DNA from 2 places in the Chryseobacterium sp. BIGb0232 genome. Region 1 is predicted to be linked to the other one. Evidence: riboswitches for the same ligand, from Rfam matches in the RefSeq annotation. Region 1 holds a riboswitch; the other holds the start of a gene.
What was found. A riboswitch is a leader RNA that binds a small molecule or an ion and turns the genes downstream of it on or off. The one in region 1 is predicted to bind cobalamin.
Positions count from the first base shown of each region.

Region 2: another riboswitch for cobalamin. It lies ahead of metE (5-methyltetrahydropteroyltriglutamate--homocysteine S-methyltransferase); the one in region 1 lies ahead of M2372_RS03690 (acyl-CoA thioesterase).

Region 1 is NZ_JANUEH010000001.1:859,390-876,206, reverse strand. Features, by position in the region: gene M2372_RS03755 (tetratricopeptide repeat protein) at 1-496, shown strand, start outside; gene M2372_RS03750 (BatD family protein) at 496-2,235, shown strand; gene M2372_RS03745 (MarC family protein) at 2,280-2,882, shown strand; gene M2372_RS03740 (hypothetical protein) at 2,888-3,085, shown strand; gene M2372_RS03735 (chorismate-binding protein) at 3,346-4,314, opposite strand; gene M2372_RS03730 (hypothetical protein) at 4,341-4,544, opposite strand; gene M2372_RS03725 (hypothetical protein) at 4,778-5,008, opposite strand; gene M2372_RS03720 (PaaI family thioesterase) at 5,114-5,542, opposite strand; gene M2372_RS03715 (1-acyl-sn-glycerol-3-phosphate acyltransferase) at 5,582-6,166, opposite strand; gene M2372_RS03710 (PspC domain-containing protein) at 6,482-8,203, opposite strand; gene M2372_RS03705 (PadR family transcriptional regulator) at 8,215-8,544, opposite strand; gene M2372_RS03700 (XAC2610-related protein) at 9,065-9,769, shown strand; gene M2372_RS03695 (HD family hydrolase) at 9,771-10,361, shown strand; gene M2372_RS03690 (acyl-CoA thioesterase) at 10,544-10,927, opposite strand; cobalamin riboswitch at 11,043-11,223, opposite strand; gene M2372_RS03685 (hypothetical protein) at 11,259-12,056, opposite strand; gene M2372_RS03680 (hypothetical protein) at 12,137-13,024, opposite strand; gene M2372_RS03675 (hypothetical protein) at 13,056-13,718, opposite strand; gene M2372_RS03670 (endonuclease MutS2) at 13,856-16,003, opposite strand; gene M2372_RS03665 (hypothetical protein) at 16,066-16,422, shown strand; gene M2372_RS03660 (hypothetical protein) at 16,448-16,817, shown strand, end outside.
Region 2 is NZ_JANUEH010000016.1:70,140-86,956, reverse strand. Features, by position in the region: gene M2372_RS24350 (serine hydrolase) at 1-576, opposite strand, end outside; gene M2372_RS24345 (hypothetical protein) at 783-1,265, shown strand; gene M2372_RS24340 (Xaa-Pro peptidase family protein) at 1,463-2,734, opposite strand; gene M2372_RS24335 (AraC family transcriptional regulator) at 2,881-3,756, shown strand; gene M2372_RS24330 (Fur family transcriptional regulator) at 3,777-4,169, opposite strand; gene M2372_RS24325 (MerC domain-containing protein) at 4,258-4,596, shown strand; gene M2372_RS24320 (GTP-binding protein) at 4,603-5,802, shown strand; gene M2372_RS24315 (alkaline phosphatase) at 5,880-7,274, shown strand; gene M2372_RS24310 (LexA family transcriptional regulator) at 7,379-8,170, opposite strand; gene M2372_RS24305 (bacteriocin-like protein) at 8,606-8,890, shown strand; gene M2372_RS24300 (Lrp/AsnC family transcriptional regulator) at 9,040-9,501, opposite strand; cobalamin riboswitch at 9,691-9,877, shown strand; gene metE (5-methyltetrahydropteroyltriglutamate--homocysteine S-methyltransferase) at 10,052-12,355, shown strand; gene M2372_RS24290 (anti-sigma factor domain-containing protein) at 12,461-13,285, opposite strand; gene M2372_RS24285 (RNA polymerase sigma factor) at 13,292-13,861, opposite strand; gene msrB (peptide-methionine (R)-S-oxide reductase MsrB) at 13,952-14,467, shown strand; gene M2372_RS24275 (fasciclin domain-containing protein) at 14,587-15,156, shown strand; gene M2372_RS24270 (ferritin-like domain-containing protein) at 15,234-15,947, shown strand; gene M2372_RS24265 (ferritin-like domain-containing protein) at 15,974-16,789, shown strand.

The DNA.
Region 1 (16,817 bases):
ATTTGAAAAAGCACAACAGCTTTCCCAAACTCTTCCTGATAAGGCTGCAGCACTTCATAACTTAGGAAATACCTATATGCAGATGAATCAGCCGGAAAAAGCGGCAGATTATTATAAAAAAGCGCTTAAACAAAACCCTTACAGTGAGGCTACCCGTAAGAATTATGAAATTGCCAAGCTGAAAGAAAAAGAAAAGCAACAAAATAAAAACCAGCAGAATAACTCTGGAAAAGGTGGCGGCGGAAGCGATCAGAACAAAGGTGATGATCAGGGTGATAAAAAAGACCAAAGGCAGGATCAGGGAAATGGCCAACAAAACGAAGGCAAAAGTGACCAAGGCAATCCTCAGCAGAATCAGAATAATGAGGGTAAAATGCCCAAAAATCTTGAAAATCAGCTCTTAGATAAAATAAACGAAAAAGAAAAAGAAACCGCCAGAAGAATTTTAAACAAAAATTCTTATTCGATGCCCGAAAGCAACGAGAAAGATTGGTGATGAAGTATAGATTGATTTACATATTGCTTACTCTGGCATCCGTAATTACTTACGGACAGGTAAATCTTTCTCTTGATGCTGATAAAACAGAGTATGGTGGAAAAGATGTTGTAAACCTTACCATTGTTCTCGAACTTAATGGAACAGACCTTGTTCAGCAGACAGGTTTCCAGCTTCCGGACCTTTCAAAATTTAATATTATAGGCAGTGGATCTGTAACCAATACTGTAATTGATCCTGCTACCAATACGCTTATTACTCAAAAAGTATCCAGAATTGCCCTTGAACCCAAGAAAAAGGGTAAAATCAAAATAGGGTCCGTACTGGTTACTGTAAATAACAAAATCTATAAAACAGAGCCTTTCGACGTTAATATCCGCGATATTGTTGATAAAAGATCCTTAGCAGGTAATACTTCCAATGAAGTGTTTCTGAATATGGAAATCGAAGACAGGGATGTCTATCAGGATCAGCCTACTATTGCTGTTCTGAAAGTATATTCCAGAAATATGGATAATCTCAGAAAAGTAAAAAATATCCGTCTTCCGCAACAGGAAAATATCAATGTACATCCTATCAATTTCACTAAATCCGAGATTGATCCTTCCGGTAACGGAAATATGTCATCACAGATCCTGGCCATGTTTATGGTATTCCCGAATGAAGCCGGATATGTTGAAGTTCCTGGAGTATCAGCATCAGTAAGTACTTATTCAAACAAAAATAAAATTGTTTCCAATAAGATAAAGCTTAATGTAAGAAAGCTTCCGGAAGGAGCACCTGATGGTTTTAAAAATGCAGTAGGAAACTTCAGTGTAAGCGTTCATAATACAACTAAGGAAAAACCCGAAGCCAAAAAACCACTAAATGTTGTTGTAAAGGTTACTGGAGAAGGGAATTTACCCGATATGGAGCTTCCTAAAATTGTAGCTTCTCCAGACTATGAAGTTTTTGCACCAAAAATCACATCGAAGGTTTCTCCTGGAGCTTCCGGGATGAAAGGTACCATCATGGCTAACTATGTAGTGATTCCTAATAAATCAGGAGCCATTTCCATTAAGACAGAGCCGTTTGCCTTTTTTGATCCTGAAAATAAGGAATATGTGGATTTGGGCCAGAAAACATTAGATGTAAATGCACTTTCACACGACCAGGTAATGGAGTCCCGTTCTACAGTAGAAAAGGTAAATGAATATACCAATAATCTGCTGGAAACGGTAAATACACCGGTCTTAAAAACCACCTCATTTAAAGTAAAAGAAAAAAGTAAATTCCACTGGAATATTCTTTTGACCAATATTACTATTCTTTTAGGCTTATTTGTTGTCTATCTGATATTTAAAACTTGGCAAAAAAAGCGCGCATTAGTTAATGAAACTATATCTCAAAAACCCTTAGGTTCAGTGGCTGAAACAGAAAAAGAAATCAGAGAGTTGCTGAAAACGGACATCAATGATTATTTTGGTTATCTTGAAAACCTCAAGGATAATGGTGAGTATGAAAAGTTCTTTACCACTTTGGAAGAGTTGGATCAGGAAGTACGAAATCAGTATTTCCAAGGCTCTGTTGCTGAGTTTAAGACTTTTCTTGAAAAGCATAAAGGTTCTTCAGTTGCAGAAGAGTACGCAAGATTGCAGCAGAAAATTCAAATGGAGAAATATTCTCCTGTGAAATCTCAAGAAGGTATTGAAGAACTTTTGAAAACAATTGTTAATTTATATTCACAAATTAGCAAATAGTCAGTTTATTTTCATATTTTTGCGAAATTTTTAATTACAAAGAGATGGAAATTTTTGATGGTTTCTCTTTTAAAGAGATCGTTACCAGCTTTATGGTTCTTTTTGCCGTTATCGATATTATCGGCTCGGTTCCTATTATAGTAAGCCTTCAGCAGAAGTTCGGAAAGATTGAAGCTGGAAAAGCTTCGATTACTGCCGGAGCAATTATGATTGTTTTCCTGTTTGTAGGGAATAAAATTCTAAAGCTGATCGGAGTAGATGTCAATTCATTTGCCATTGCCGGAGCTTTTGTGATTTTTGTCATAGCGCTTGAAATGATTTTAGGTATAGAGATCAATAAAACAACGGAAGCAAAGGCTGCATCCATCGTGCCCATCGCATTTCCATTGGTTGCAGGTGCCGGAACTTTAACAACAGCATTATCCCTCAGAGCTGAATTTCATGATATTAATATTATCTGCGGAATTATTCTTAATACAATTTTCGTATATTTGGTGCTGAAATCAGCGAAATGGCTGGAGCAGAAAATAGGAGATGCAACTTTGATGATTCTTCAGAAAGTTTTCGGTATTATTCTTTTAGCGATTTCAATTAAATTATTCACTGCAAATTTTGCCCAATTGGTGCTGAATTATGTTAATTTTTAAAAATTATGAAGAAGTTTTATAAAGTATTTTTAATACTGTTCATTGTTTTCATTGCCATCAACCTTTATGCTATCAACTGGCAGAATGACCTTATCGCTGATGAAGACAACATTAAGTTTGTATTTTCTGCATCTGCTGCTGCAATAGGCCTTATCCTTCTTTTTGTAATGGATACCTGGAGCCGAATCGGTGTAAAGAAGTAAATAAATTAAATATTTATAGATATAGCCTCTTTCGTTTTGAAGGAGGTTTTTTTATGGATAAAAGATAAAAGATAAAAGATAAAAGATAAAAGATAAAAGATAAAAGATAAAAGATCTTGTCATTAAACAACTATTCCCGTATACATATCCATTTGGTATCAGTATCAATAGAGGTGGACTTTAGCCCATCCTAGTAAATGAAATAATTCCATTATTGGCTTTAGCCAAAATTTACTATTGAAACACAAACTTTCTATTTACTAGGAGACAACCAGGTTTTTCAAAATAGCTTCAGACTTAAGCTCTGTTTCCGTCCATTCCTTTTCTGGGTTACTTTGAGCAGTAATTCCACCTCCTACGAAAACGTGTACAGAATCTTTATAAAGCCTTGCGCATCTAAGATTTACAAAATAAAGAACACTCTCTTCAGTTTCCACTTTTATATAACCGGCATAGAATTCACGCGGAAATTTCTCGTACTTTCTGATGTTTTCATTGCAAAAATCCTTAGGTATACCACAAACTGCCGGAGTAGGGTGTAGATCCTGAATCAGGTTATCAAGGTCATCAGGTTTTATAGTTGTTTTAAAATCTGTACGGAGATGCTTGATATTCCCTGAAACATGGTCATACGTTTCGGATTGCTGAACCTGATCAGAATAGTTTTTAAGAATAGTCTGAATGTAAGAGGTAACCGGTTTTTGCTCTTCAATTTCTTTTTCTGTCCATTCTTCAGAAACAGGAAGAGTTCCTGCCAATGCCATAGTTTCAAACTCATGTGTAGCTTTGTTGAATTTTCCCAATACTTCCGAAAAGGCCCCCATCCACGCATTTTCTCTGTCATTAAACAAATACCTGAAGGCATTAGGGTAGGATTGGCATAAATTCTCAAAACTAGCCTTATAATCAATCGTATTAAAGGCTGTAAAGATTTTTCTTCTTGAATAAACCAGTTTAGGAAGATTGTTTTCTTTAATGATTTCAATTACCTGCTGTAAAGTATTGCAGTATTCCTCTTTGGTTTCTGCTGTAAAACCGGTTGTATCCTCAGGAAGGAATTCATTGGTAACAGAGAGATCATGAAACTTTATTGGATCGGCTTTGATGATATTTCCATTAAAGTTAATTTGGGTAAGGCTGTTATAAGAATAAAAATTGACAGCATCTTTATCGTTTGTTTCCTCTACAGTATGCAATCCTTCATTGAAGGGAAGTTTGAAATAAATCATGAGTTATGAATGGATTTTGAAAATCACTAACCGGAAATAATATAGGAAATTCCGAAGTTGATTTTCCTTTCTGCAAAGGTATCATTTCCTGAAGAAATATTTTTAGCAGAGCTAATAAAATTATTCAGATTATTGGTATATTTTGTTAGCATATAAGATTGAGACGGATTTGAAGAATAATTAAAGTTTTTGCGAACAGATATATAGATGTCATTATTAAACACTGCCATATTACTGTTTTTACGCCATTTTTCCAGTAACAATATTGGTATTTGTCCTCTGGAGAGGTAGGTGAAGGATTGGTTAAAGTCCCTAGAAAATAAATATTCCCGTTATGAACGATCCCATTTCCAACGGAAAAATTTGGGTCATTTGATGCATTTAAATATTCTGACAGAGTATGTTTTATCCCATTTTTCCAGAAATACCATGCAGGTTTTGGGTCAATCTTATCTATATTTGTTCAGAAGAGATACACATCATTATTATCAACAATAATTTTAGTTCCCATCAGGTTTTCTCCTTCCTGTACAAAGGTTTGCTGCCCGTTCTTCCAGTAACAGGCTTTAAATTCATCCACCCCGCCAAGATAGACGTCATAAGATGCTTTCTTTTCTATAAGAGTTGAATCTTCATTATTACAGGAAATACAGAATAAGAAAGCAGTTAAAAAAACTAAAATTTGAATTTTCATGGTTGTTGGTTTCTTATAAGATGCAAAAAAATGAAAAGGTTGCAGTAAGAATATAAAAAAAGCTCAAAAAAATTTGAGCCTTTGATTCTTTACTGTCAATTCAACCTACTTATTAATGATATTATTTGTCATCGTAGTATGGTTAATAAGTGTTCCTTTTTCATCTTTGATTTCAATTTCAGAAACGTGCATTGTTTTTCCTTTTCTGATGAATCTGGCAGTGGCTGTTACAATTCCATCCTTTTTACTTCTTAAGTGATTGGAGTTGATATTGGTTCCTACACCATAGTATTTGTCACCATCAATGAAAATATTAGAAAGACTTGAACCCAGCGTTTCAGCCAATACACAGCTTGCTCCTCCGTGCATGATTCCAAAAGGCTGGTGTGTTCTTGGCAATACCGGCATGGTGGCAGTAAGAGTTTCATTTTCGAAATCTATATCGATGAATTTAATTTCCATTGCTTTTGCAAGGGTTTCATCACCCCAATTGTTGATGAATGCTAGTATTTCTTCTTTGGTCTGACCTTTCATTTTTATAAAGATATGTGATGATTAATATATAATAATTGATTATTCGCCTGTTCCCATAATATTAGGGTTCCAGTTGGCCGGAATTTTAGGTACAATATCGTTTGTTACATAATAATCCTGAATTTCCTGCATGATTTCAGAAAATGGGACAGATGCAATTCTTTCATAAGGAATGGTATAACCCAGGTAAACAATATTTCTTTTAAAATCTCCTGCCGCCAGTACAATAGGCACTTTTGCTGCCATGGCCATATGGTAGAATCCTTTTCTCCATTTCGGAACCCAGCTTCTTGTTCCTTCCGGGGTAATCACAAGGCTGAAATCTTCCTTAGCAAACTGACTGGCCACAAAATTAACAAGGTCGTTTTTTTGGCTTCTATCTATCCCAATTCCTCCCAGTCCTTTTACAATTCCTCCGTACCAGGCTTTGGTGTGAGCATCTTTGATGATGATTTTCAAAGGTTTATTCAGGGACCAATAGGCAAAATTTCCTAAAATGTATTCCATATTATGGGTGTGCGGTGCCACCACCAGGATACATCTGTTGAGGACGTTAACATCGCCCTGCAGGACAACTTTCCATCCTAATAATTTTAACATCAGTTTGCCTATCAGCTTTTTCATAGATTCTTGGATTAAAAACAAAAAAGTATAACCAAATTGGTTATACTTTTACAAATATATTGAAATATTATTGCTCTTAAAACAAACCGTTGATTAAATCTACGATTTTCATTACGAATTCCATTGCAAATTGTATCATAATAAGAGTGTTTTTTTAGTGTTGGTTGGTTATTAAATTTTTAACTATACGAAATTAAAACAATTTTTTCACATAGAGAACTAAATAGTAGCTTTTTTCACTTTTCTGAGAGAAGAATGGTGTGAATTTCAAACGGTTGCTTTCCATTCACACCTTCTACCACTCTCTGTAGTTAATTATTTAGTTTGTATGGATATTTCGTTTTTTCCGTCCTTGATTTTGATATCTACATCCTTGTTGATCTTTTTAATATCAGATGCTACAGAATCAATTACTTTCTTAGCCTGGTTATTCGGAACCTTTTTACCATTGATGATAATGCTGTCCTTGTCATCAGAGTTATATTCTATGCTGGAACCGTTTACTGTGATTTTATTCTTTTCAATTCTGATTCCGTTTTCGTCTTCATCTCTGTTCTGATCATCATCATTAATACCATCACCATCCAGATCTCCATCTATATTGATTCTGTTTTTGTTCATTGAGATTACCCGCATTTTCTGTGGTACTACAAGTTCATAGTTCACTCTGTAATCTCTGAATCTGTGATCATAAGGATACTTTACGAAGTTAGGAAGCATTACTTTATTATTAATTACTTCTACAGGAACGGTAAGCTGGATAGGGAAGTTATATCCGTTTCCTTCTTTTTTGATAATAAGGTATGGTGTTTTGATATCCGGCTTTCTTGTAACTTCTACAGAAACATAATCTTCTTCATACACATTTTTCTTATCCGAATAAATATCATCATCATACGCTTTGTAGTTCTGTGGAATACTTACCTGTTTCATGTCTACATATATCGTATCAGAAGTTGTATTGATCGCTACATTTTCAGTATCTTCTTTACTTCCTTTGTAGATCAGATTTTTCTTAGCCATACTGATTCCAAAGTAAGTTCCCAGTCCTATTAGAAGAAGGAATAAACCTCCTATTACCCATCCGATGTTTCTCAACTTTGTTTTTGGAGAAAAGATCTTGATGCTTAATAAACTGAACAGAATAGCAGGGATTAAGCTTCCGATTACCATTATGGCTGCCAATACTTTATCAAGTCCCTGATCATCCATATAAAATCTGATCTGATTAGCCCCGGGAAAATCTGTATCCATTCCGAAAAGACCAAATAACACAAATACTCCGATAATACTTCCTACCGCCATCAATACGAAGATTCCTCCTACAATATATTTGATTATATTCCATGCTCCACTTCCTGCATTGTTGATGTAAGGCTTGTTTTCGTTGTAGATTTCTCCGACTCTCTGAGTGGATTCATTGGCAAACTGTACCAATTTGTTAGACTCATTCTTAAGATTGTCGAAGTTCATAGGCTTTCCCTGCATTTTCAGGAAATCTGCTGCAGTTTCAGCCTTTGGAAGTACGGCCCAAAGAATTACATAAAGAAGACCTATTAATGAAGAGGAGATTGCTGCAGTGAAGATTCCTAAGACGAAAACCCCCAGCCAAATCGCTCTCATAGCCGTAATATCCATTCCTACATACTGAGCTAAACCAGCACAAACACCTGCTACTTTTTGTTTTTCAGGATCACGGAACAATTGTTTCTTATCTGAGTAATTAGTTCCTGTATTGGTATTTTTAGTTGTATTTTTTTCAGAAAAATAAGCCTCTTCCTGTTCTTCGATTTTTTCAGGGGTTCCGATCTGTGCGATTACTTTTTCTACATCTGTATCGTTGATCACTTCACGTTTTCCCAGAGAATCTCTGAAGATCTCCACCATTCTTATTTCTATGTCATGCATTACCTCATCTGCTTCGGAAGCATCCAGTGAGCTTCTCAGAGCGTTCAGGTAATCGCTGAGCTTTATATATGCGTGTTCTTCTATCGTAAAAGAAAAACCTGCGAGTCCTATTGAGAGTGTCTTGTTCATAGCTTTGTTTTTTAATGTTGTTGTGTGATTTGGTTTACTGAGGCTGTAAGCTCATTCCACGTATTTAGAAGTTCATTCAGGAAAAGTTTTCCTTTTTCCGTGATCTGATAATATTTTCGGGGTGGCCCGCCTGTAGATTCTTCCCATCTGTAAGAGAGAAACTCTCCGTTTTTAAGTCTTGTAAGAAGAGGGTAGAGGGTACCTTCCACTACATCCAGTTTTCCTTTTTTCAGCTCATCTATAAGATCGGAAACATACATTTCGCGATTATTAATGAGACTTAGAATACAGAATTCCAGAATTCCTTTTCGCATTTGCGCTTTGGTATTTTCAGTATTCATCTTGTATAAGTTTGTTAATTAGGTTATATTTTTAGAAAAATGCTCCTAGCTAGTTGAGCCTATTCTAATTTTACATTACAAAGATATGTAAATAAAATGGTATTATGCAATACAAAGTAGTGAAATTTTTAAAATAAAACATTTAATTAACTAATAATCAGTGTTATAATTTTTAATTCATATTTTTGAAAATCTTATTTTGAGAAAAAAGTCTTTTGAAAAGTTTAAGATTTTGATGAATTTTGGAAAAATATAGAGGATGAAAACCGTTTTTACTGATAGTTTATATACCTGGTTTTTTACCTGTGGTAAAAATGTGTTTTATGTATAGTGATCCAAATAATTAGTGAAGTATTTGGATAATTTTTGTGTACAAAATATCCAAAATTCAAAATAACAGAACTGACTGTTATCTTTTCAAGTTTTGTCACTCATGTAAATACGTTTGGGTTTTGAAATCGGAGTAATGATTCGTATTTTTGTTTGGACGTTTTTAAAAAACATTTGAACCTATATTACTATGAACATGAATATTTTGAATTATTACAGGAGTTTATCCGCTTTTATATTATTAGGACCTTTATGTTTTGGGCAATACCAGCTTGAAGTCAAAAATATATCAAAAAATTATAGTGCTGTCATTCATTCTGAAAACTGTTTTGAAGGTAGTTGTAAAGGCAAAAGTACAGTAGATCTGTTTAATAACAACAATACCAAGGTCCAGACTTTTGTATCTGATGACCTGGTAATAGACTTAAAGCCGGATCAAAAACCGAGGCCCGGAAAAATGATGACGCTGACCGATGAACAGAGATCGCTTATCATAGATGATTTTAATTTTGATGGTACCGAAGATATAGCTATAAGGAACGGAAATATGGGGAACTATCACAGTGCTTCATATGATGTATACGTTTTCAACAGTACAAGAATGAGTTTTGTAAAAAGTAAAGAGCTTACGGATCTGGCATCGAATGGGTTTGATATTTTTGATGTTGATTCCAAACGCAAACGTCTTATCACTTCCGGAAAATCGGGATGTTGTGATATTTTCACTACAGAATATGCCATAATTCCGAATAAAGGACTGGATAGAGTTTTTGAAAAAGAAGTGGATATGACTAGTGAAGACCATGTAAAAGTGATCACGAAAGAAAAAGTAAACAATAAATGGGTAACCAAAACCAAGGTATATACATCAGAACAATATAATAAAGATAAGTAAGATGAAGATCCAGAAAGAAATTGATTTTATCCTGGCAGTAGATGCCCTGAAAAATGTACAGCGAAGAAATTATAATGCAGACGATTCCAGAAGAGAGAATACAGCAGAGCATTCATGGCAGATTATTATTCTTGCCCAAATCCTTTATCCGTATGCAAAAAACCGCACAGATATTGATTTGTTAAGAGTTATAAGAATGCTTTCGATTCATGATCTTGTAGAGATTGAGGCAGGTGATACTTTCCTTTTTGATGAGGCAGCAATGGTGGGGAAGTTTGAAAGAGAAAAGATTTCCGCACAGAAGATCTTCGGAATTCTGGATGAACCTTTAAGAACAGAATTCTTTAATCTATGGCTTGAGTTTGAGGAAGAAGCAACTCCAGATGCTATTTTTGCATGTTCTATCGACAGAATTATGCCTTTTATTCTTAATTCCTATACTTCCGGGAAAAGCTGGACAGAAGCTGGAGTGACTGAAAAACAGATCAGAAATATGCTTGAAAATGCTATTACCAGAGCGTCAGACGAAATGGGAGAGGCTTTTGAAATGTTGTTGAGCAGAGGTCTGGAAACAGAAAAGGTCTTAAAATAATCTGAGTTTGATAAGGATGGTCAGTTGGGAACATGGAGGCTGGAAGTTATTCCTGTAATTAATAAAAGTCACTTGTTTGGCCTTTCTGATATCAAAAAAACAGAAATGTTTTATTCTGAATTTAGAGTAAAATAAATATCATAAAATTTTCGGGCGGCCAAAGGCCGCCCGAAAATTTTTATTTATAGTATCTGGATTGGTTTCTTGAATTCATCAATTGCTACAAAGGTGAAGTCACCTACAATTGCTTTTTCTCTTTCATAAGAATACATCTGCTCTGTATAGATTTCCACACTTACTTTCATACTGGTTTTTCCAACATATGAAACTTTTCCGATAAGCTCTACAATCGTTCCTGCAGGAATAGGTTTTTTAAAATCGATTTTATCACTGCTTACTGTTACCACTCTTTTTCTTGCGAAACGAGTCGCTGCAATAAAGGCTACTTCATCCATAAGCTGCATGGCAGTACCTCCGAAAAGGGTATCATAATGATTGGTTGTGTTAGGGAAAACCGCTTTAAAGATTCTGGTTTCGGCAGCTTCAATTCTTTCTTCTGTAGTCATATTTCATTATTAATTAAAGCGAAATGAAATAGTATCAAAACAACAGAATAATGACAGGAACTTTGGAAATCCCTGAAATAATCCATCAGATCAATAAAACTTCAGATCGCGAAAGTTTCTTGTTTAAGAAAGCGGCAGGTCTCCTGACTTGTAACATCTTTATCTCCTTCCCATGCCTCGCACAGTGGATCTTTTAATAAAGATTTCAGTTACTTACAGTTGCGCGACAGTCCGTGATTTTCACACGGTTCCCTTTTAATCTGCGGTGATGCAGAACCAGTTTCTATGATGAATAAGCGTTAAAACTTTTTCGGCTGCAAAATTAATGAATTTATTCCGGATTATGATAAATAATCTGGCTGATTACTCTTCCCTTTTTAATGGTCCACAGAGTGGTATACCTGTATTCTCCCGAACCATTGATCATATAAAGGAAAATGTTATCATTGTCCAGTGAAGTTACCCCTACATTGTTAAAATCCATAGTAGGCTGGAACATATTTTTGATAGCTTCTCTCACGAAAACAGACCCTCTTCCGGGCTGCTGAAGTCTGATCGATTTGATTTCCGTCATCCCTTCAGGCAGATCATTTCCGATACCCCAAGGTTTTACTTTATCAATAGTAAGAAGTTTTCCTTCAGCATCCTTTTCCTTTTTACGGTAACCGGCATTGGATGGGTAAACATCAATGACGACTTTGCTTCTTTGAGCAGTAGGAATTTTAGGATCAGAATTGTCTGTGAAGATTAGAGATCTTCCGTTTTTAGATTTGGACGGAGTATAAGCAGGAAGCTGATCGATAAAAGCAATGCGCTCTTTATTTACCATTCCTTCTTTATCAAGAGTTTCATAGCGTACAAAAGGCTTATCTTCGTCCTGCTTTTCAGGATATTTGATCCAGATCCATTCCGTTTCTCCAGGAGCCGGCTTTACATAAACAAAAACATCCCCTTTGCGCATACGGATCTTATCTACAATTTTCCTATAGTTATCCTTATGTACACGTACATTGGCGTAGCCTTCTTCAGCTTTTACAACACCAAAAGGAACTTTGTTTTGCCCTTTAACGAAGGCTAAAGAAAAAATACTGAAAGCAGACAGGTACAATGCTTTGTTTACTGAAATCATCTTAACAAATTTTAGATTCCCAAATATATAAATTAAATGCTTTTTGGATGGGTAAAATAAAAAGGTATTTACTGAAATTATCAATATCCTCTGAATAATTTATAAAATTCATCATCAGGAATATAATACTTGTCATTCTCCTGTAACCATTCCAGAGATTCTTTACTGAGATTTAGTTTATCATAGGCTTTGGTTTTCAAATATTTTTTTTGTCCATCGACGATACGGTATATTATTTGCCCTGTTTTATCGTCTACCAATAGGGTTCTCTCTTTTGTCGTTCTATCTTCTGGATGTGGAGAAAGTGAAATATACCAATAGGAATGAATGTCATTAAAAGCTCTATCAATACCTATAAAGGGAGATCCATATGAATCCGCTATAGTCAGAAGATCATAAAAAGTCATCCTGAAATGAGAGTCATGGTCTATTTTCTGTTGTAATGTACCATCTTCAGAATAAGCGTACCATATTCCTCGCGGATAACCGGAAGCTTTTACTCCGTATCCAAAATGTTTTATGGTATGAATTGAACCATTTTTGTAGAAGTCAACTTGGGTCTTAAATGAGTCAGAGAATTGCTGGGTATATCCTGTATTTTCAGTTGTTCTTGTATAATACTTCTGTGTATCTTTTTTACCAGTCAGAATAAGGCTGATTATTCCGTCCTTGAATTCATAAGTCGTTAATGGAATAGGGTTGTCAGATTTGTCTCTCAGCTCAGCAATATGTTTATTGTTGTCTTTATCATGTCCTACTTTGTAAAATGTCCCATTGACTGGCTGCTTTTTTTTGGCATAGGAAGCCAGGGTCTCATAAGTAGGTATAATTAGGTTTTCCTTTGAAATATCATCAATTTTTATCGTACTGAATTTTTGTGCCGGATTGGGTGTTTTCTGCTGTGCACTCATAAAAGGTGAAATACTGAAAATTCCAATTAAAAATAATGATCGATATATCTTGTCCATATTAGAATAGTTTTTCATCTACAAATCAGTATTAAGAGTCTGATCTTTGATTAGATGAATCATAAATAGCTTTCGGATCATTTTTCAGGTAATATGAAAAGACTCCGAAAAATAACATCAGGAACAGGAATAATGCTCCACATATATAAAAAGCTGTTCCAAAACCATAACTAATGGTCATTTCACCTCCCAATCCCATTCCTATTTGGTTGTTTCCCAATCCCTCCATCTTGGACTGGAAAGTCAGATAGAAGGCCAATAAAGAGATCAGCCCAACCAGAGAAATGGAAATATGATAAATATACTTTTTCTTAATACTTTTGATCAGGTGAATGACAATTCCTGCAATAGCAGCTAAAAATGCAATGATGATAAGCGGGCTCGGCGGAATATTTTCTTTACCTTTTTTATCCTTCGAATCATTTAGAGGAGAATATTCACTATCAGTGTTTGATGATTTATCGCTTGAATCATTTCCAAAAGCTGATCCAAAAGGAGAGTTCTGCTTAAGGTTTTCCTTCATACGTTCATTCATTGCCTGTTGGGAAACCCCTGTTACCAGATCAGTTCCTTTAATAGACATTAAGGTTGTATCCCCACATTTTATCAGGAAAAAAGGAAAGAAAAAACAGAGGATGATAACTGTATAGCTCGGTATAGGAAGAAGGTCTGAAAGTACTTTTAATGGTTTCATAAATTATTGTTTTGCTTAAAAGTAAGAAAAATTATATTGATAATGTACAAAAGAAAAGAGAGCATCCTCAGACACTCTCTTCCATTATTGTATTCCGTTAATTTTCAAATTCTGAAATTAATCCATTTGAAAATAGATTAGATTCTCTCTAATTCATCCGCATCGATCGTTGTCTTGAAGGTTCCATAGTTAACAATAACCTTATTTCTGGAAATTTTCTCAATGGTTCCTACGCTGGTACTTCCGGTGATGCGGACACGTTGGCCTTCTTTCATCCAGACTGCACGGTCACTCTTACGCTTTTCTTCCAGCTTCTCGTTCGTTTCAGCAATTTTTTCAATCACATCTTCCTTTTTAAGCTGTTGGGTGATCTTTCTTTTAACCACCTGAAGACGTTTGGTTTCATCTTTATCAGCACCAATCTTCCTGAACTTCTCCTGTTCAAGCAGTTTTACAAAATCCTTCACAACGTCTTTTCTGGATTTCCCTTTCGTATAGCTGTCGATGAAAGTTTCAATTTTGTTTCCAAACTGAAGCTTACGGTGTTCCTCTTCATAAAGTTTCTGGAAATTGAACAGTTTCTGTTGCAGCTGTTCATTCAGTTTCTGAAGATTATCACGTTTGTCTTCTACAGACTCTTTTCTTTCGGCAAGATCAGATTTCAGTTTTTCAACCTCAAATTTCTCCTGCTGTAGCTTTACAATTGTTTTATCAAGATTCACAATATCATGCTCTACCTTTTTCTTGGCAGAATGAATGATAAATCTTGGGATTTTATTCTTCTCAGCAACTTCAAAAGTAAATGAACTTCCTGCCTGGCCAACCTCAAGTTTATACATAGGCTCCAATGTTTCCTCATTGAAAAGCATTGCCGCATTCTGAGCATTCGGAAGCTGTTCTATAACAAGTTTGATATTCGTGTAATGCGTCGTAATGATTGCAAAGCTCTTTTTATCATAGAAAAATTCCATGAAACTTTCAGCCAGCGCGCCTCCCAGTTCCGGATCAGAACCTGTTCCGAACTCATCAATCAGTAAAAGCGTATTAGCATCAGCCTCACGAATGATTCCGGACATCTTCTTTAACCTTGATGAATACGTTGATAAATGGTTTTCAATAGATTGATTATCACCAATATCAGTCATGATCTTCTCAAAGAAAAACATCTCAGACTTTGGATGTACAGGAACCAGAATACCGCTCTGAATCATCAGTTGCAGTAATCCCACTGTTTTCAATGTAATTGATTTTCCACCGGCATTAGGTCCGGAGATACAGATAATTCTGTTGTGCTCCGTTAAAGCCAGGGTCTGGGAATGAATCGTTTTGTTCTCAACCTTATTTCTCAACCATAATAGAGGGTGGAAGGCTTCTCTTAATTTTAATGTTTTATGACGGTTGATCTTTGGAAGAACTCCGTTGACCAGGTCTGCAAACTTAGCTTTAGCCCTTACCAGGTCCAGATCAAATATATACATCTGATACCTCCACAGCTGAGGTTGAAATTCTGCCAGTTCTGCTGTCAGTTTTCTTAAAACCTTATCAATCTCTTTTTTCTCTTCCTCCTCGTTTTCACGAAGATTAAAGTAATGTTTTACTACGCTGTCCGGTTGAATATAAGTGATAGAACCGGTTTTTGAAATTCCCAGGGTTCTTCCCGGAACTCTTTTCTTAAAACCTGATTTTACCGCTAAAACCCTTTGATCATCAATAATAGTTTCCCGTATATCATCCAAAAAGTCACTTTGTCCGTAGGTGGTCAAAGCACGGTTGAAATTTTCCTGAATTGCTTTTTTAGCATGCTGGATTTCAGTTCTTATCCCTTTTAAGGCCGGAGAAGCCTCACTTTTTACTTCACCAAAACGGTTGAAGACCTTATCTACCTTATCGATGATCTCTTTTCTGAATTCCAGGATAGAAACCTCTTCCAGTAAAGTAGGAAATGTTTCCGGCATGGTAGGGAAGAACTTCTGTAATCTTCCGATCTGTTCCGTGATGGTTTTTATTTTGATGAAAGCACTGTTTTCCAGACGGTAATTCTCAATAAGCATCAGTTTCAGCTCACCTTCAATATCTTCATATTCATCAAACGGAATCGCATTTGAACTTTCAAAACTCGACAGATATTCTGACGTTTTTTTCAGTGAAAGTTCTGCCTCGTCAATTTCCATCGGACGAAGTTGAAGAATTTTTTCTCTTGTTTTCGGAGAATACGCAAATGGGGAGATTTCCGCGAGCAATTGCGGAAACTCTAATTCGTCTAAATCTTCTTTATCTATATACACAGTGCAAATTTAGTGAGAATTTTGATTATTACGTATATTTGAATGATTTACAAACTATATCCATGAAACAATTATTCTTTATCCTGCTTTTCATTTCGGTAGGTATTCAGGCTCAGATTAAAAAAACTGACTCCGGAAAACGAAGTAATATTGAAAATAAAAAACGTTTTAAAAGCTATAAGAAAGCTGGAAATTATGGTATAAAAAGCTCTAAAGATGATCAGGTGAAGAGAATTATTAATCTCAGTCAGCAGACTGATAATTCTAAAAAAGAAATCGTAAAGAAAAATGATAACGGAGGATTAATAATTTATGAAGAAAGATCCTCGGTAAGATATAGAATGTATCTGTTTATTGGTTTAGATGCTGGTACGGATAGCTTTTTAAGAGATAATAAGTTGATGACGAGAGGAATCTGATAGGACACCATCTTAAAAATATATCATGAAAAACTTATTGTTTATTTCCCTTTTTCTATCTGCAGCGGTTCATTCACAGGTTAAAAAAATGGATATTGAAAAGTTTAGAAAACATATAGGTCTTACAGATAAAGAAAACATAACAGGCAACAGAACTTTTACCTATGAAAATGGGGGTAACGTTATTACTCTGTGGCAACAAAGCAGCGGAGAGTATAGAGAAGATGTACAGAAAAAAAACAGTGTTTATGCCACAACTTTTCTTTATAATCAATATACTTATGCTTTACAATACGAAGGTTTATATTGTAAAGGTACACCTGTTGGAATTCATAAAAAATATTCAAAATATGGAAAGCTGATTGAGCAGACTGATCAGGATTTGTCATTAAGGG
Region 2 (16,817 bases), on a different contig from region 1:
ATTTTTCATCTTCAAAGGAGTAAGTATTTTATCTTGAATAAATTGGCCATAGGATTGTTTTGATATTGCAGCAATAATCTCTCCCAGTACAATATAACCACTATTACTGTATTCAAATTGGCTTCCTGAAGGAAACCGCAACTCTGGTTGTTTTTTCAGAAAGTTTAAGACATCCTGATTGGTGATTTTACCTTTATTTAAAATCAAAACATTTTCATAATCTGCCAAACCTGACGTATGATTCAGTAATTGTCGTATAGTTACATTCTGTGCATAGCCTGGGAGATCTTTACTATACAGACTGGCCTTATCATCATAAGACAATAAGTTTTCCTGCTGCAACAGCATAATCCCAACAGCAGTAAAAGATTTGGTAATGGAAGCTATATAGAATGGTGTATTTTTCGTTACCCTACTTTTGTCTTCAAATTGTTTATAGCCCAACGCTGTATCGCAAACAACCTTTCCTTCTTTAACAATAAGAACGGTCCCATTAAATTTTCCTTGTTTATAATAGTCAAGAACAATATCTTTTTCTGACTTTTCTTTACAGGAGAAAAAAACTAGGGTTATCAAACTATATATCAATGAAATCCTGAGCATAGAATTGAGCTTTAATATGCAATATGTCAGATATATACATTAAAAGTTACAAAAATTAAAATTGAAAAGTATCAATTGGCCATTTTCTGTTTCTACTATAATTCATTCATTTTCAATACTTAATTTTCAATTAATTTAAAAAAGCTTATCTTTACGCTAACCAAACAAATCACAATAATATGTCAGTAACACCAGAAGGAGCAAGGAAGGCTCAGCTATCTTTATCCGAAAGAGCCCCCGTCGCTCATGCTGTTCTTTCAGGAGCAGAAAACATTTCAAAATACAGTAATGGAGTATGCCACGATGTGGTTGCTTATGCCCTGTATATGAGAGGAGCCAGCATCAGTCCGGATCAGTTGGCAGGATCGGCAGGTCAGAAATGGCTAGAAACCTTCAACTATTCCGGAGGAAAAAAATGGGATGGATATTCACCTATAGCTAAAGGGAAGGCCATTGGTTTCTACAGACCTATTGATAAGACCTGGTTTCATTCAGCCATTACCACAGGAAACGGCAATGAAATCAGATCCGTTAATGGATTTTCATTAGGTTCTGCATGGTCTGTTCCGGTAGATATGAAATGGGTTCTTGGAAAGATCAATTCTGATGGAACTTTTAATTATGACGGAACTAAAATAGAAGTGTACATATCTCCTTTATAACAGATATCAACAAAAATAAAGCCTCTTTAAAACAACTTTAAAGAGGCTTTTTTATGTCCATATGAACACGATATTTTTTGCCACGAATGCACTAATTATTCTATTTGTACATTTGTGACCACTCTAATTGTATAGAAATAATCCTTCCAGCCGGAAGGACTATTTTTTAGAAAACGGTTTTCCTCTTACTGTTTTTATTAATATTCTGCCCTCATTAGATGAGTAGAGTTGGTATTGAGCTCAATCCCTCTGTCTCTCCCCACAATTACAGTTCCTCCAATATTCGCAAGATGATTTCCAAAAGCACAATTGGGTTCAAAAGCAAAGCACATTCCTTCCTGTAGGACTAAATCTCTGCCAGGATTGGGAAGTCTTCCCACATTTCCATATCGGGCAGCTTGTGGCAATATTTCTATCCCCGGAGCAGTCCCAAATCCAATCGGACCATAAGGATTTATACTATGAATCAAAGGATGTACATGCCATCCGCCAGCTTCTAAAAGTGGTTTTTCCATGACATCTACAACTTCTCCAAAAGTTTTTCCCGATTTCAAAACATCAACTCCTGCTTCATAACACGCACTGGCGACAAGGGCTGCACGCTCAAGATTTGGATGAATATCTCCAACTGCCACTGCTGCCTGATGCTGAGTTTCATACATCCCATACAGCGCAAAGATCTCAGATAAAACAATGTCTCCTTCTTTAATGATTCGAGGAGCCTGTGACCGATATTGCCAGGCAGGCGGCCCCCATCCAATATATTCAGGCCCTGATCCCATTAATATTTCAGCCGTAAACCCTCCCATTGAAATACAGGTTGAAGTAATAGCAGCTGCTACTTCAGCTTCACTTACTCCGGGTTTAACAGTCATCCGCATTGCTTCACTCATTGCTTCCCCAATGTGGGCAGCATATCTGATTAAAGCCAGTTCTTCATCACTTTTTGGAGCAGTCAGTTTGAAAAAATCCATATAAACGGGCTTTATTTCAGCATTTGGAAAGGCTTCCATGATACCTTTCCATGTACGATGGGGGAGCGCTCCGTCAAAATAGAAGGGTGGATAAGGCTCTAAACCGATTATTCCAATCTTAGGTGTATTTGAAAGTCCTTTTTCTTTAAGGATATTTCCAATACTGGCCCCAGTTTTACCAACATAGATTTGTTCAGGCTCAATCCATTGCTGATCTCCACGAAGGGAAGCCTGCATATGGTCAGCGACCATCATTGAAGCAAAAGTGACAACAATTGGCTTTTCTTCCTTGTGAAATATCACAACAGACCCAAGTCTGTCATTAGTAAAATAATGATCAATAGAAAACGGGGCAGGTGCCGCAGATTCTCTGTCTCCGTAAATAATCAGAGTGTCCAGTTCATTTTTTCTCATGATAATGCGTGCAATATCCCAACGACGATCACGCTCTTTCAATGATAAAGGCAATGGTATTTCCATTTTTGTTTTCTTCATAACTCAATCTTTATTAATTATTAAAGCTGATGCAAAGTAAGTGGATCGGTGATCGAAGCATATTATCCCGGAAGAAGAATAAATGTGCAATACGTTTGTTTTATTGGAAAATAAATATCTTCTTTACCTGAAATTTAATTTATAGCATGGAAAGCGTGAGAGATGTTGAAAGTTACAGTATATCTTATGTGTCTGAGAAAATAGGATTACAGAATGTAGAAGGAATTGTCGTAAACAGAGCAGAAGATTCTGTACGAAAGGGATTAACAAATTATCCGCATACTGTGAATGGTTTTATCTGCGCCATCTGTGTAAAAGGGAGGGCAGAACTGAAAATAAATTTTCAGAAAAGACTATTGGAACCCAATATGCTGATGGTTGTTCTTCCCGGTTCTATGATGGAACCGATAGAGATATCAGAAGATTTGCATATAGACACTATTTTTTTCGATCTGGATTTTATTTCCAAAGATTCTCTTTCGAGTAACTACCTGTTTTTTCACGAAGTAAGGCAAATACCATGTCTCAGGTTAAATAATGAAGGTTTTGAGATCTTTAGACAACATCATACGAGTATTTCTACGCATTATCATAGAGAAGAAAGCAGGAGTAAGACAGATATACTTCAATTCCTGTTGTTAGCTCTTTTGGCAGAAGTAAAAGATGTATATAATACTAATGGTGAACAGGGTCAAAGGTATACAAGAGCAACAGAGTTAACAGTTATTTTTTTTGATTTATTATACCGCCATCATAAAGAAGAAAGAAGTGTTTCCTTTTATGCACAGAAAATGCATCTCACCAGTAAATACCTGACTACAATAATACGTAAACAGACAGGGAAGTCTATCCTGGTCTGGATCAATGAAGCGGTTATAGCACAAGCCAAATCTTTATTGAAAACTACCAATCTGTCAGTAATGGAAATTACTGATATATTAAATTTTACTGAACCGTCACTATTTTGTCGGTTTTTCAAAAGATACACCAGCATAACCCCTTCTGCATACAGAAGAAATTAAAATCTGTATCTGGAATTTATTTATGCTTCCATCGTACATTTTGGACATACTCCACTGATGATAAAATTATATTCCTCAGCAATAAAATACTCCGGTAAGCTAATTTCCGGGATCGCGTTTTCAATACACGTCACAGAATGACATTTTTTACAGTTAAAATGTACATGGTTATGAAAATGCTGTTCATGAGTACACTTCCCAATGCATTTTGCAAAATTAACCACACCATCCACATTGACAATCCTGTGAATAGCACCTTCATTTTCAAGGCGTTCCAAAACCCTGTAAATCGTAACTCTATTACACAAATCACCTAGATGCTTTTGAATATCGGAATGGCTCAATGCCACCTCAGAAGCATTAATAAGGTTTAAGATTTCAGTTTTGGCATGCGTATTTCTGACTTGTTTCATATTTTAATGCAACAAAGTTGCGTTATTTAGGTTTTTATATTTACATTTGCAACAAAGTTACAATAACAAATTCAAATCCTAATCTTTTATGAAGTCTAAATTTCTTGATGCAGTAGGAATCTCAGCCGCAGTTTTATGCCTGATTCATTGTATTGTTTTCCCTTTATTGCTTATCATTCCTTTGGGAATATCACATAATCCGTATATCGACCTTACATTTCTTTTGATTGGAACCTTTGTGGTATACAGACAAACAAGGCATATGACCAATCATTGGCTGTCAATTTTATTCTGGGGTTCAATCGGGTTAATTGCTGTTTCAATATTAACTGATTTTATATTTGAAATTCATCTGCCATTGATCTATGCAGGAGCTGCGGGGCTGATTACAGCACATTTTATCAATTTAAAAAAACATAAACATTAGGAAAACATGAATAAAAAACTCCCTGTAACGGTTCTCAGTGGTTTTTTAGGCGCTGGAAAAACAACATTACTCAATCATATTTTGCATAATAAGCAAGGATTAAAAGTGGCAGTTATTGTCAATGATATGAGTGAGGTTAATATTGATGCCAGACTGGTTGAAAATCAAAACACTCTTTCAAGAACAGAAGAAAAGCTGGTAGAAATGAGTAATGGATGTATCTGCTGTACATTAAGAGAAGATCTTATGATAGAAGTGGAACGTCTAGCCTATGAAAACCGTTTCGATTATCTTTTGATTGAAAGTACAGGAATCAGTGAACCCATTCCGGTAGCCCAAACCTTTACCTATATTGATGAAGAAAGTGGAATTGATCTCTCCCGCTTCAGCTATGTAGACACTATGGTAACTGTAGTGGACGGTTTTAATTTCATGAAAGATTTTTCCTCTAATGAACGATTAATGGATCGCAGTCTTACTGATATTGATGGGGATTACCGTACGATTGTTAACCTTCTTACTGACCAGATAGAGTTTGCCAATGTTATTATTTTGAATAAAACAGACTTGATTTATCCGGATACTCTCGGATTCTTGAAATCTGCAATTAAAAAGCTAAATCCTGAAGCGGATATTCTGGAATCAGAATTCGGTCAAATTGATCCAAAACATATTTTGAATACAGGATTATTTGATTTTGATCAGGCACAATCCTCAGCAGGCTGGCAAAAAGAATTACAATCCGGCCACCACACTCCCGAAACGGAAGAATATGGAATAGGTTCTCTGGTATTTAGAGATAAAAGACCTTTTCATCCTGAGAGACTTTGGAAATATCTCAATCATTATCCTGAAGGCATATTAAGAGCTAAAGGACTTTTTTGGCTGGCATCCAGACCTGATGATGCACTGAATTTTTCTCAGGCAGGAGGCTCATTTCGCCTGGAGAAAGCAGGAGTTTGGTGGAGTAGCATGCCTTTGAACCACAGGGTGCAATATACTTCTTTTATAGAAAATCAAGCATTTATTGAAAGCAGATGGGATAAAAACTGGGGAGATAGAATGAATGAGTTGGTTTTCATTGGGCAAGATCTTAACAAAGAACAGATCTTGCAGGACCTCACGGATTGCCTGATCAATGATGATGAAAAAGATTTATTTGACCGGAAAGCAGATTTTGAAGATCCATTTCCTGAACAGATATAAAATTAACTTTTAATTAACGCAACTAAGTTTCATTAAATAAAAATATATCCTAATTTAGGGCTTTATTGATACAATATATGGATAGAAGAAAATTTCTAAAAGGTTCTGCACTGCTTTCAGGGTTATTATCCCTGTCACCCTCTGAACTTTGGAGTTCCAAAAGGAATACTGAACCATCCGGGACCGGAAAAGCAAAGAATATAATATTCATGATCAGTGATGGAATGAGCTTGGGAACTCTTTCTATGGCAGATTTGTATTCCAGAAATATTTTAGGCAAAGAAAGCCATTGGCTCAGTTTATATCGTGAGAAGAAAGTTTCAAGAGCCTTAATGGATACAGCCTCTGCCAATTCGATTGTAACAGATTCTGCTGCTGCAAGTTCAGCTTTTGGAGGAGGAATAAGAGTACAAAACGGGGTATTAAATATCGGTGCTAATGGAGAAAAACATATTCCCATATGGCAGAAATATAAAAAAGCAGGGAAAAAAGTTGGTTGCGTTACTACTGTTACAGTTACTCATGCTACTCCTGCGGGATTCTGTATCAATTCCGCCAAAAGAAATGCAGAACCTCAGATTGCCGAAATGTATGCAGAACTGGAAATAGATGTTCTGATGGGAGGAGGGGATGAGTTTTTCAATCCCTCAAAAAGAGAGGATCAGAAAGATCTTTATTCTGTCTATAAAAAAAAGAATTATCAGATTCTGAAAAATCATACAGATCTGAAAACAATAAAAAAAGAAGAGAAGATACTAGGAATCTTCAATACAGGAGCTTTACCCTACAGCATTGACAAAGCTAATCTTTCTGAATTTGGGAAAACTCCCAGTTTAGCAGAAATGACAGCAGCAGCAATTGATCAGATGAAAGAACATCCGGGAGGCTTTGTTCTTCAGATAGAAGGTGGGAAAGTAGACTGGGCTGCTCATGCCAATGATATAGCCGCATTGATTCATGATCAGCTGGCATTTGACGAAGCTGTGAAAACCGTGATGGATTTTGCTGAAAAAGATGGAAATACCTTAGTGATTATCACTACAGATCATGGGAATGCCAATCCCGGAACCATTTATGGCACTGATACCACTAAAAATTTCAATAGTATTTCAAACTATCAATATACCAATGAATACATTCTGAATAAAATTCATAAAGATCATTCTGCTAAAGATATCAAAGACTGGATATTTGAAGCTAATAAGCTTGTTTTAAGTAATGATGAAGCCAAACATTTGCAAAGTTTTTACAATGGGCTTGAAAAAGAAGAAGGGCTTTATAATTATAAAAAACTACCGTTCAAACTGTATTCAGAAATTCAGAAAAGTCGGAATTCTGTAGGCTGGATCAGTATGGACCACTCAGGAGACTATGTAGAAGTAGCGACCTTTGGACCTGGAAGCCAGCTTTTACAGCCTTACATTAAAAATACGGATCTGCATCATCTAATGCTGAACGCAGTTCCTTTATAAATTTAAAATTTTCATATCATATTTATATTTTTATTTGGTTTTAAAACAGGCTCTCCAAAATGATTTGAAGAGCCTGTTTATTTTGTACGAAATTATTACCCCGTTTATTGAGAAGACTTTCTGCGGCGTGTAGACACTTTTTTATCCAATTCTTTGATATCCTGTCTCAATTCCCTGAACATTTCCTTGAAATTATAGCTTTCATAATCTCCGGGCTCAAAATCTTCCGGAAAAATTCCTGAAGCATACTGCCAGATCTCTACAATATCTTCAAACGGAATATCGTATGGTTCATAGAAAGAGTTATCAGCAGTTACACAAATGGCATTTCCTTTATTCTCCTTAAAACGTTTATACGTAATCCCATCATTCTGGGTAATGAAAACATAAGTCTTACCAGGTTTAAGCTCATCGATTCCCTCTACATACTTTCCTACAATGTATGAACCACTTCTGAATGGAGGCATAGAATCTCCATCTGCCGGAAATGCTCTGTATTTTCCATTGTTTAAAAAGGGAAGGGCAATACGCTGAAGACTTTCAATATATCCCACATCACTATATCCCTCCAGATATCCCATAGAAGCTTTCTGAGGAATGATTTCTATGGTATCATTTCCAAGATCATCCACAGCTACAGGAAGAACAATTCTGTTATCCGGAAGCTTCAGCATATCTTCCGTTGAATATTTCTGAAGGTCTACGGACAGCAACAGATCTATACTGACATGAAAATATTTGGCTATCTTAATAAGAAGCTCCATAGGAGGTTCTGAAATTCCGTTTTCGTATTTAGAATATCTCACCCGGGAGATCGTAAGGTCATCAGCTACGTTTTGTTGAGAAAGCTTTCTCTTGGCTCTCAAAGAGCGTATATTATTTGAAAAAATTGACATTGATAGAAGTATGTCCACAAAAATACAAATTTTACGCCCTGTGGTCAATAATCAGAACAGCATTTACCATAAAATTTAGAGAATTTTATCACTTCTTAACTAAAGCAAGAAAAATCAGCTAATAAAACACCTGTTTTTTACAGTTGTAGCCTCTGTTTTTACCTTTAAAACCTCATTTTAACAAACATTAAATATTAACCATTAAAAAGTTAATTTACATTGAAAATATTAACTCCAACATTTAAAATTTGAAATATGTTTTTTAAAATTTAGTGAATCAATCAGATACAAACAAAAATGATATACACAATATTTTTCGTTTATATTAATAAAATATTAAATAATAAAATTGTTTAATTATTTTATTCAAAATAATATGAGTTTATTATTAATTATCATATATTTGTGATGTATTAATCATATAAAATTTTAATCATGAAAAATTTCAAAAAACTAGACAGAAACGAACTAAAATCAATTTCAGGAGAAGGATTACTTGATCCAATCGGAGGTTTACTAGGAGGTCTAGGAGGCGTTGTTGGTGGCGTTCTTGGAGGAGTAGGTACTATCGTAGGTGGCGTTGTTACCGGAGTAGGTTCTACAGTAGGTGGAGTTATCGGCGGTGTAGGTACTGTTGTAGGAAATGCTTTATGCCAAACACAGTGTGTAGTTAATGGTGTAATCCACATCAAATTATTAGAGTGTGGTTCTACTTGCTAATCAGCAACTCCATTAAAAATTAAAAAAGTATAGCCGCTCTAAAAATAGAGCGGCTTTTTTATTTTTTTATTCTGAGTATGATACTAAATATATTACACTCTGACAGGTTTTTAAAGCCTGTTAAGTTTTAGATAAATAAAACAGTCATTTTATAAAGTCAAGCCCTGATTATTTTTTACTTCAGCCATTACAAAGGTACTGTGTGTACTTCCTATAGAGTCTACAGAACCAAGCTTATTAAATACAAAATCCTGATAATGTTTCATATCGCGAACCTGAACTTTCAACAGGAAATCAAAATCTCCGGAAATATTGTAACATTCTGCCACTTCTTCAATTTCCAGGATTTCTTTTACAAAATCATAGCCCACAGAGCGGTCATGAATTTTCAATTTAATCTGGCAGAATACTGTAAATCCGCGGTTAAGCTTTTCTGCATCCAGAACTGCTGCATATCTTTTTACAAAGCCTTCCTGTTCCAGTCTTTTTACCCTCTCAAAAACAGGAGAAGGTGACAGATTAATTTCCTTAGCAAGTTCTTTAACGGTCAATTTTGCGTTGTTCTGAAGCAGTTTCAGCAGTTTTATGTCCTTATCATCAAGTTGTTCCACAGAATATTATTCTTTTATATTTTAAAATCACCCAAATGTACAGAATTATATTCTCTAAAAATACATTTAAAAAGCTTAATTTATCAAATATCAAATGCTTTATTGATTATTTATTCTGTATTATTAATTTTATACAAAATTAAAATCTTTTACCAAAGCTAATTTTGTTAAAAGATCAGTTCTTTACAATCTTCATCAAACAGGAAAGGTTTTACTTAAGGTAGATTAATAGGGAATCGTGTGAGAATCACGAGCTGTCGCGCAACTGTAAGTAACACATCAAAGGTTTCTGTCCTTAGATATCCACTGCCAAAAGCGGGAAGGATGACAGAAACTGTTACAAGTCAGGAGACCTGCCTTTACTGAATGGACAATGCTTTCGCGGTCTGAAGCTTTTGAGTCATACAGATGATCTATTGCAGTACGTTTTATCTCCGGGTGAAACTGTACCAACTGCTTATATCACCTGATTTCAAAAATTTCTATCCCGAACAGCATTCCGAAGCATTCAAAGAGCATTTAAAATAAGTTTAATTTAAAATTTGTAAAAATGCAAACTCACATTTTGGGCTATCCGCGTATTGGTAGCAAAAGAGAACTAAAAAAAGCCTGCGAACAGTATTGGTCAGGTAAAATCGTTTTGGAAGAACTTCTTACCGTAGGAAGAACCATCTGCAGTCAAAACTGGAACCTTCAGAAAGAAGCAGGAATCGATCTTATCCCTTGTAATGATTTTTCCTACTACGACCAGGTGCTGGACATGAGCCTTGTGGTAGGAGCTATTCCAATACGTTATCATGAGGTAGCTCTTAAAAAGAACAATTCGGAACTGGATCTTTACTTTGCCATGGCAAGAGGATATCAGAAAGACGGATTGGATATCACTGCGATGGAAATGACGAAGTGGTTTGATACCAATTATCATTATATAGTCCCTGAATTTTATAAAAATCAGCAGTTTAAACTTACCTCAGATAAGGTTTTCAATGAATTTGCCGGTGCAAAACAGGCAGGGATCAATGCAAAACCTGTAATTATCGGTTTGGTTTCTTATTTACTTTTAGGAAAGGAAAAAGAAGAAGGATTTGATAAGCTGGATCTTGCCCATAATCTTCTTCCAGTTTATATTGAGATCTTATCAAAGTTACAAAGCCAGGGTGCTGAATGGATTCAGTTTGATGAACCTTTCTTAGCCTTAGACCTTACTGAAAAGGCAAAAGAAGCCTATACTTTTGTGTATGCTGAGCTTAGAAGACAGTTTCCAAAACTTACATTCATTGTAACGACATATTTTGAAGGATTAAAAAACAATCTGTCTCTTGCAGCCTCACTTCCTGTGAATGTACTGCATATTGATCTGGTAAGAAACCCTGAGCAGCTTGAAGATGCACTTGATTCTATTCCAGAAAGCCTAAGCTTATCTCTTGGAGTGGTAGATGGCAGAAACATCTGGAAAAATGATTATGAAAAATCTTTATCTATCATCAAAAAAGCAGTTGAAAAATTAGGATCTGAAAGAGTTTTTATCGCTCCTTCATGTTCTCTGCTGCATTCACCATGTGATTTAGATTTTGAAACCGGTCTTCAATCTGAAATCAAAAACTGGCTGGCTTTTGCCAAACAAAAAGTAAAAGAAGTGGTAATCCTTAAAGAGCTGGCTTCGGAAACTTCTGATCATAATATTCTTCTGGATTTTGAAAACAATAAAAAAGCCGCTTCAGACAGAAAAACATCTTTACTGATTCATAATGAAAATGTAAAACTAAGAGCACATTCTGTTACAGAGGCAGATTCGCAAAGGAAAAATTCATTCAGTGTCCGTAAAGAGGCACAACAAAAGGCATTACAGCTTCCTTTATTTCCTACAACAACCATTGGGTCATTTCCACAGACTGCTGAAGTAAGAAGCTGGAGAGCAAAATTCAAAAAGGGAGAACTGACTGCCGAGCAATATGATACTTTATTAAAAGAGGAAACCCAAAGAACGATTCGTTGGCAGGAAAGCATCGGAATTGATGTTCTTGTTCATGGTGAGTATGAACGTAATGATATGGTGGAATATTTCGGAGAGCAATTACAGGGATTTACTTTTACTAAAAACGGTTGGGTACAGAGCTATGGAAGCCGTTGTGTAAAGCCACCAATCATTTTTGGAGATGTCTCCAGACCTGAACCTATGACCGTTTACTGGTCTCAATATGCTCAGTCTCAAACGGATCAATGGGTAAAAGGGATGCTGACAGGACCTGTAACCATCTTACAATGGTCATTTGTACGTGACGATCAGCCTCGTTCCGAAACCTGTAAACAGATTGCCCTGGCGATCCGTGATGAAGTTCAGGATCTGGAAAAGGCAGGGATCAGAATTATTCAGATTGATGAACCGGCTATCCGTGAAGGTCTTCCATTGAGAAAAACAGACTGGCAAAATTACCTGAAATGGGCTGTAGAAGCGTTTAAAATCTCAGCAAGTGGAGTAGAAGATGCTACCCAGATCCATACGCATATGTGCTATTCGGAATTTAATGATATCATTAAGAATATTGCAGATATGGATGCTGATGTGATTACAATAGAATGCTCAAGGTCTCAAATGGAACTTTTACACGCTTTTGCAGACTTCAAATATCCTAATGAAATTGGCCCTGGTGTGTATGATATTCATTCACCGAGAGTTCCTTCCAAGGAGGAAATGACTGAACTGCTGAAAAAAGCTCAGGATGTAATTCCTTCAAACCAGCTTTGGGTCAATCCGGACTGTGGTTTGAAAACCAGACATTGGGAAGAAACAGAAAAAGCCTTAATTGCTATGGTTGCAGCTGCTAAAGAGGCTTCTGTAGAATATGCATCTTAACTATTTTCAACCTTATATCAACCAAAAAGCATCCAAGTTGGATGCTTTTATTTTTTTAATTATTTTGAGACTGAAAACATTCACAATTTCAATCTATGATTACATTTAAATTCCTCCCATTACATACATGTTTTCCATAGTAGGAACGGGGCTTCCGCCTTGTTTTTCAAGAGTAATAGCAAACGCCTGCGCTTTTGAAATAGTAGCCAAAGCCGTTTTACTGTCTTTATCTTCAGTATACATTCCTGCATTTACCGGTTTCCCATCTTCAAGAGCCCAAAGCTGATACTGCATTCCTGTTGGAGCTTTAGGGAGATGCTCACCATTAAGGTATACTTTTTTTGTTATTCTATCCCAGAAAACCATTGCTTTGGCTTCCTGGTGCTTTTCCACTCCTTTTAACATCACCATCTGCATGTCCGGGTTGGAAAACATATCCAGTTTTCTATCCATCTTTTCCATGGCAGCATCCTGAGATTGTTTTTCTGCTGCCAGTTTTGTCATTTCCTGTTTTGTTGTAGACTGGTTATTCATCCAAACCAGATTCCCGGCTATACTTATAAGGAATAAAACAGATGCTGCAACAGCAAGAGCTTTCCAATTTCTTTTTCCCTGTATCTGTTCCGGATTTTTGATATCTCTGTCATCATTAATTTCCTGAATCTCTGTAGAAAGAGAAGGTTTCGCTTCCTCAACAGGAGACTGTTCCTTTTGAATTTTATTCCAGATTTTAGATTTCAGATCACTTGGAGGTGTTACAGCCTGAGCCGTAGCAAGATGTTCCAAAGTTATTTGTGCCTCTTCAAAAGCAGCCTTTACTTCAGCATTATTCTTCATCACACACTCCAAAATCCCTGCTTCCTCTGGAGAAGCATGGCCAAGAATATAAGATTCTATAATTCCGGATGATATGTATTCTTTTGTGTTCAATTTAATTTATTGATAATCTTTTAGCAAATCTTTTAATTTCATCAATGCATTCCGCATCTTCGTTTTTACCGTTCCCAGCGGTATCTTCAGTTTCTCGGATATTTCATGTTGGGTATATCCCTGATAATAAGCAAGATTAATAAGTTCTTGTTTGTCCACTTCCAGATTCTCAAGCACATTGTTAAATCCAATATAATCTGATGAGTTATTGGTCGTTGATAGCTCTGTAGTGTTATATACGAAATCGGGAAGTGATTGGTTTTTAAGCTCGTTCTGGAATCCTTTAGATTTTAAATAATCAATTGCTGTATTTCGGGCAATATTAATCATCCAGGTATAGAACCTTCCTTTAGAAGCATCATATTGATGAATAGAATTCCAAATTTTAACAAAAACATCCTGAATAACTTCTTCAGTGTATTCTTTAGACTGAACAATACGAAGAACAATTCCATACAACGCACCTGAATAGTGGTCATACAGATAATGAAAACCATTTTCGTTTTTTTCTTTTAATAAAACGATAAGTTCTTCCTCAGAATAGGTTGTTTTAATAGCAATTATTTTTCTATCCAAATGTAATAAAATAAAACAAATACCCAATAAAATCCGAAAGATCTTTTACGTCGTATATAGTTTCAAGAAAATATTTAAAAAATATTAAATATGAAGAGCTTAATATCAAAAACAGTATTGATCTGTTGTATTGCCCTATCAACAGAAACCTATAAGGCACAGGCAGATCATTTTAAAATCAAAAATCCTTATTACTCCCATACCGCCGTAAACCTGTTGAAAGTAAGTAATTCTGAATGGAAAAAGATTTTAAAACCCGAACTCTATGAGGTTGCCAGAGAAGGAGCTACAGAAACGGCATTTACAGGAAAATATTATGAGCTTGATGAAAAGGGAACTTATTATTGTGCCGTATGTGGAAATCCATTGTTTCTTTCCACTTCAAAGTTTGCGACCACTTGTGGCTGGCCTTCATTTTATCAGCCTATTCGTAAAAACAGTGTTATCTACAGAAAAGATACTTCTTACCATATGATTCGAACAGAAGTTCTGTGTGGAAGATGTGGTTCTCATTTGGGACATATCTTCGAGGATGGCCCAAAACCGACAGGAAAACGATTCTGCATGAACTCAATCTGTCTTGATTTTATTCCTATAAAAAAATAACACACTAATTTACAGTAAGTTAAATAAAATTTCATTTTTTTTCAATCTAAAATAAAACCAACCTCGTAAATGACATTAAAAGCACAAATTAACTATAATTAATTTAAAAAAATATTACAATGAACACACGAACAAAAATCACAGTTTTAGCAATGATAGCTTTATCATTTGCTTTCAGTGGAAAGGTAACTGCACAAATGACGAAAGAAAAAACAGTAATGGTAGGAGGAGCGCCGATGTACCCTTCCAAAAACATTATTGAAAATGCCGTAAATTCTAAAGATCATAAAACTTTAGTTGCAGCGGTAAAAGCTGCAGGATTGGTAGAAACACTTGAAGGAAAAGGGCCTTTTACTGTATTGGCTCCTACTGATGCAGCATTTGCAAAACTTCCGAAAGGAACAGTAGAAACTCTTGTAAAGCCTGAAAATAAGGCAATGCTTACAAGTATATTGACATATCATGTGTTACCAGGAAGATACAACGCTAAAGAAATCTGGGCTGCTGTAAAAGCAGGAAACGGCAAAAGCATGATGAAAACAGTACAGGGCGAAGAACTTACTTTCTGGACAAAAGGAAAAGATCTTTATATAAAAGATGCGAAAGGAAACAATGCCAAAGTGACCATTGCAGATGTAAATCAGTCTAATGGGGTTATTCATGTTATAGATACGGTTTTGATGCCGTAAAAATGTAGAATCTAAACAGCATATTAGTGTGCTGTTTTTTCTTTTTACCATTATCAAACACTTCAAAAATTAATATTATGAAAAAAACGATTCATGTTTCTAATCAAGGGGTAACTCTGGATACAGGCAGAAGAAACTTTTTAAAACTGAGTGGTGTAGGTCTGGCACTTGCAGGGCTCACTATGATTGGCTGTAATGATGATGATGATTTTCAAATGATGGATAACAGCCCGGTTTTTGATTTAGGAGCCGGAGATGTAGGCGTATTAAATTATGCTTATGCTCTTGAGCAGCTTGAGGCTGACTTTTATACCAAAGTGGTGAATAACTTTTACACTGGGATTTCCAGTATTGAAAAAGAGATTTTCACAGATCTTTACCATCATGAGGTAATCCATAGGGATTTTTTTAAAGCAGCTATCACTGGTGTCACTCAAAACGTACTTCCGAAACTTGATTTTCAATATCCCAATGTAAATTTTAATGACAGGAATTCTGTACTGGCAACTGCAAAAGCACTGGAAGATACTGGCGTGGCAGCCTATAATGGTGCCGGGAAATATATTACCAATGCGGCTTATCTTGTTATTGCAGGAAAAATAGTTTCCGTAGAAGCCAGACATGCCTCTGCTATCAGAAACCTTATCAATCCGGGATCTGCTGACTTTTCAGGGGATGATGTGATAGATGCTAATGGTCTTGATCTTGCTAAAGAGCCGAAGGATATCGTAGCCGCAGCAGGAGGATTTATCAAAAACCGCTTTACATGGAAAGAAAGAGGTATTAATTAAATTATTCATCTTCAAAAACTTGTATTATGAACATTCTTAGACTATTAGACAAGCTTTCTAATGATAAATTTTTCACAACGGAAGCTTCCCGGTTAGAAACCATTACAAATCTATCCCTATTTGGAAAAAAAGCAGCTGTAGCAGCTGTTCCCTTTGGACTTGGTGCACTAATGACTACTCCTGCAAAAGCAGAAACAACCCATACAGCAATGACAGGGACCGCCCTTAAAAGTACTTTAACAGATGCTTTACAACTCGCTTTGGTTCTTGAATACCTGGAAAATGAATATTATGCTTTAGGGCTTTCCACAGCAGGTCTGATTCCGAACTCTGACAGACCGGTTTTTATGCAGATTTCCAAACATGAATCAGCTCATGTTACCTTTTTGAAGAGTACGCTTACTTCTTTGGGAACAACTCCGGGTGCAAAACCAACCTTTGATTTTACAGCAAGTGGAAACTTTTCCCCTTTTACCGATTACAACCAATTTCTCATTCTGGCACAGGCTTTTGAGGATACAGGAGTAAGAGCCTATAAAGGGCAGGCTGGAAATGTTATGTCAAATAAGGCTGTCCTTCAGGCTGCATTACAGATTCATTCTGTGGAAGCCAGGCATGCCTCACAGGTAAGAAGAATGAGAGCCAATAAAGGCTGGATTGAGCTTGCCAATGGAGGAAATATGCCTTCAGCAACTGATCCTGTATATGCAGGAGAAGATAATGTAAATCAGGCAGGATACAATACGGGAACTCTATTTGGAGCCCCTGCCGGATCTGCAGCCTATGATGAAATTTTGAGTGGAAGTGATGCGCAGGCTATTGCATCATTATTTATTGTATAGTAATACGCAGAAAAACAAAGTATTTGTA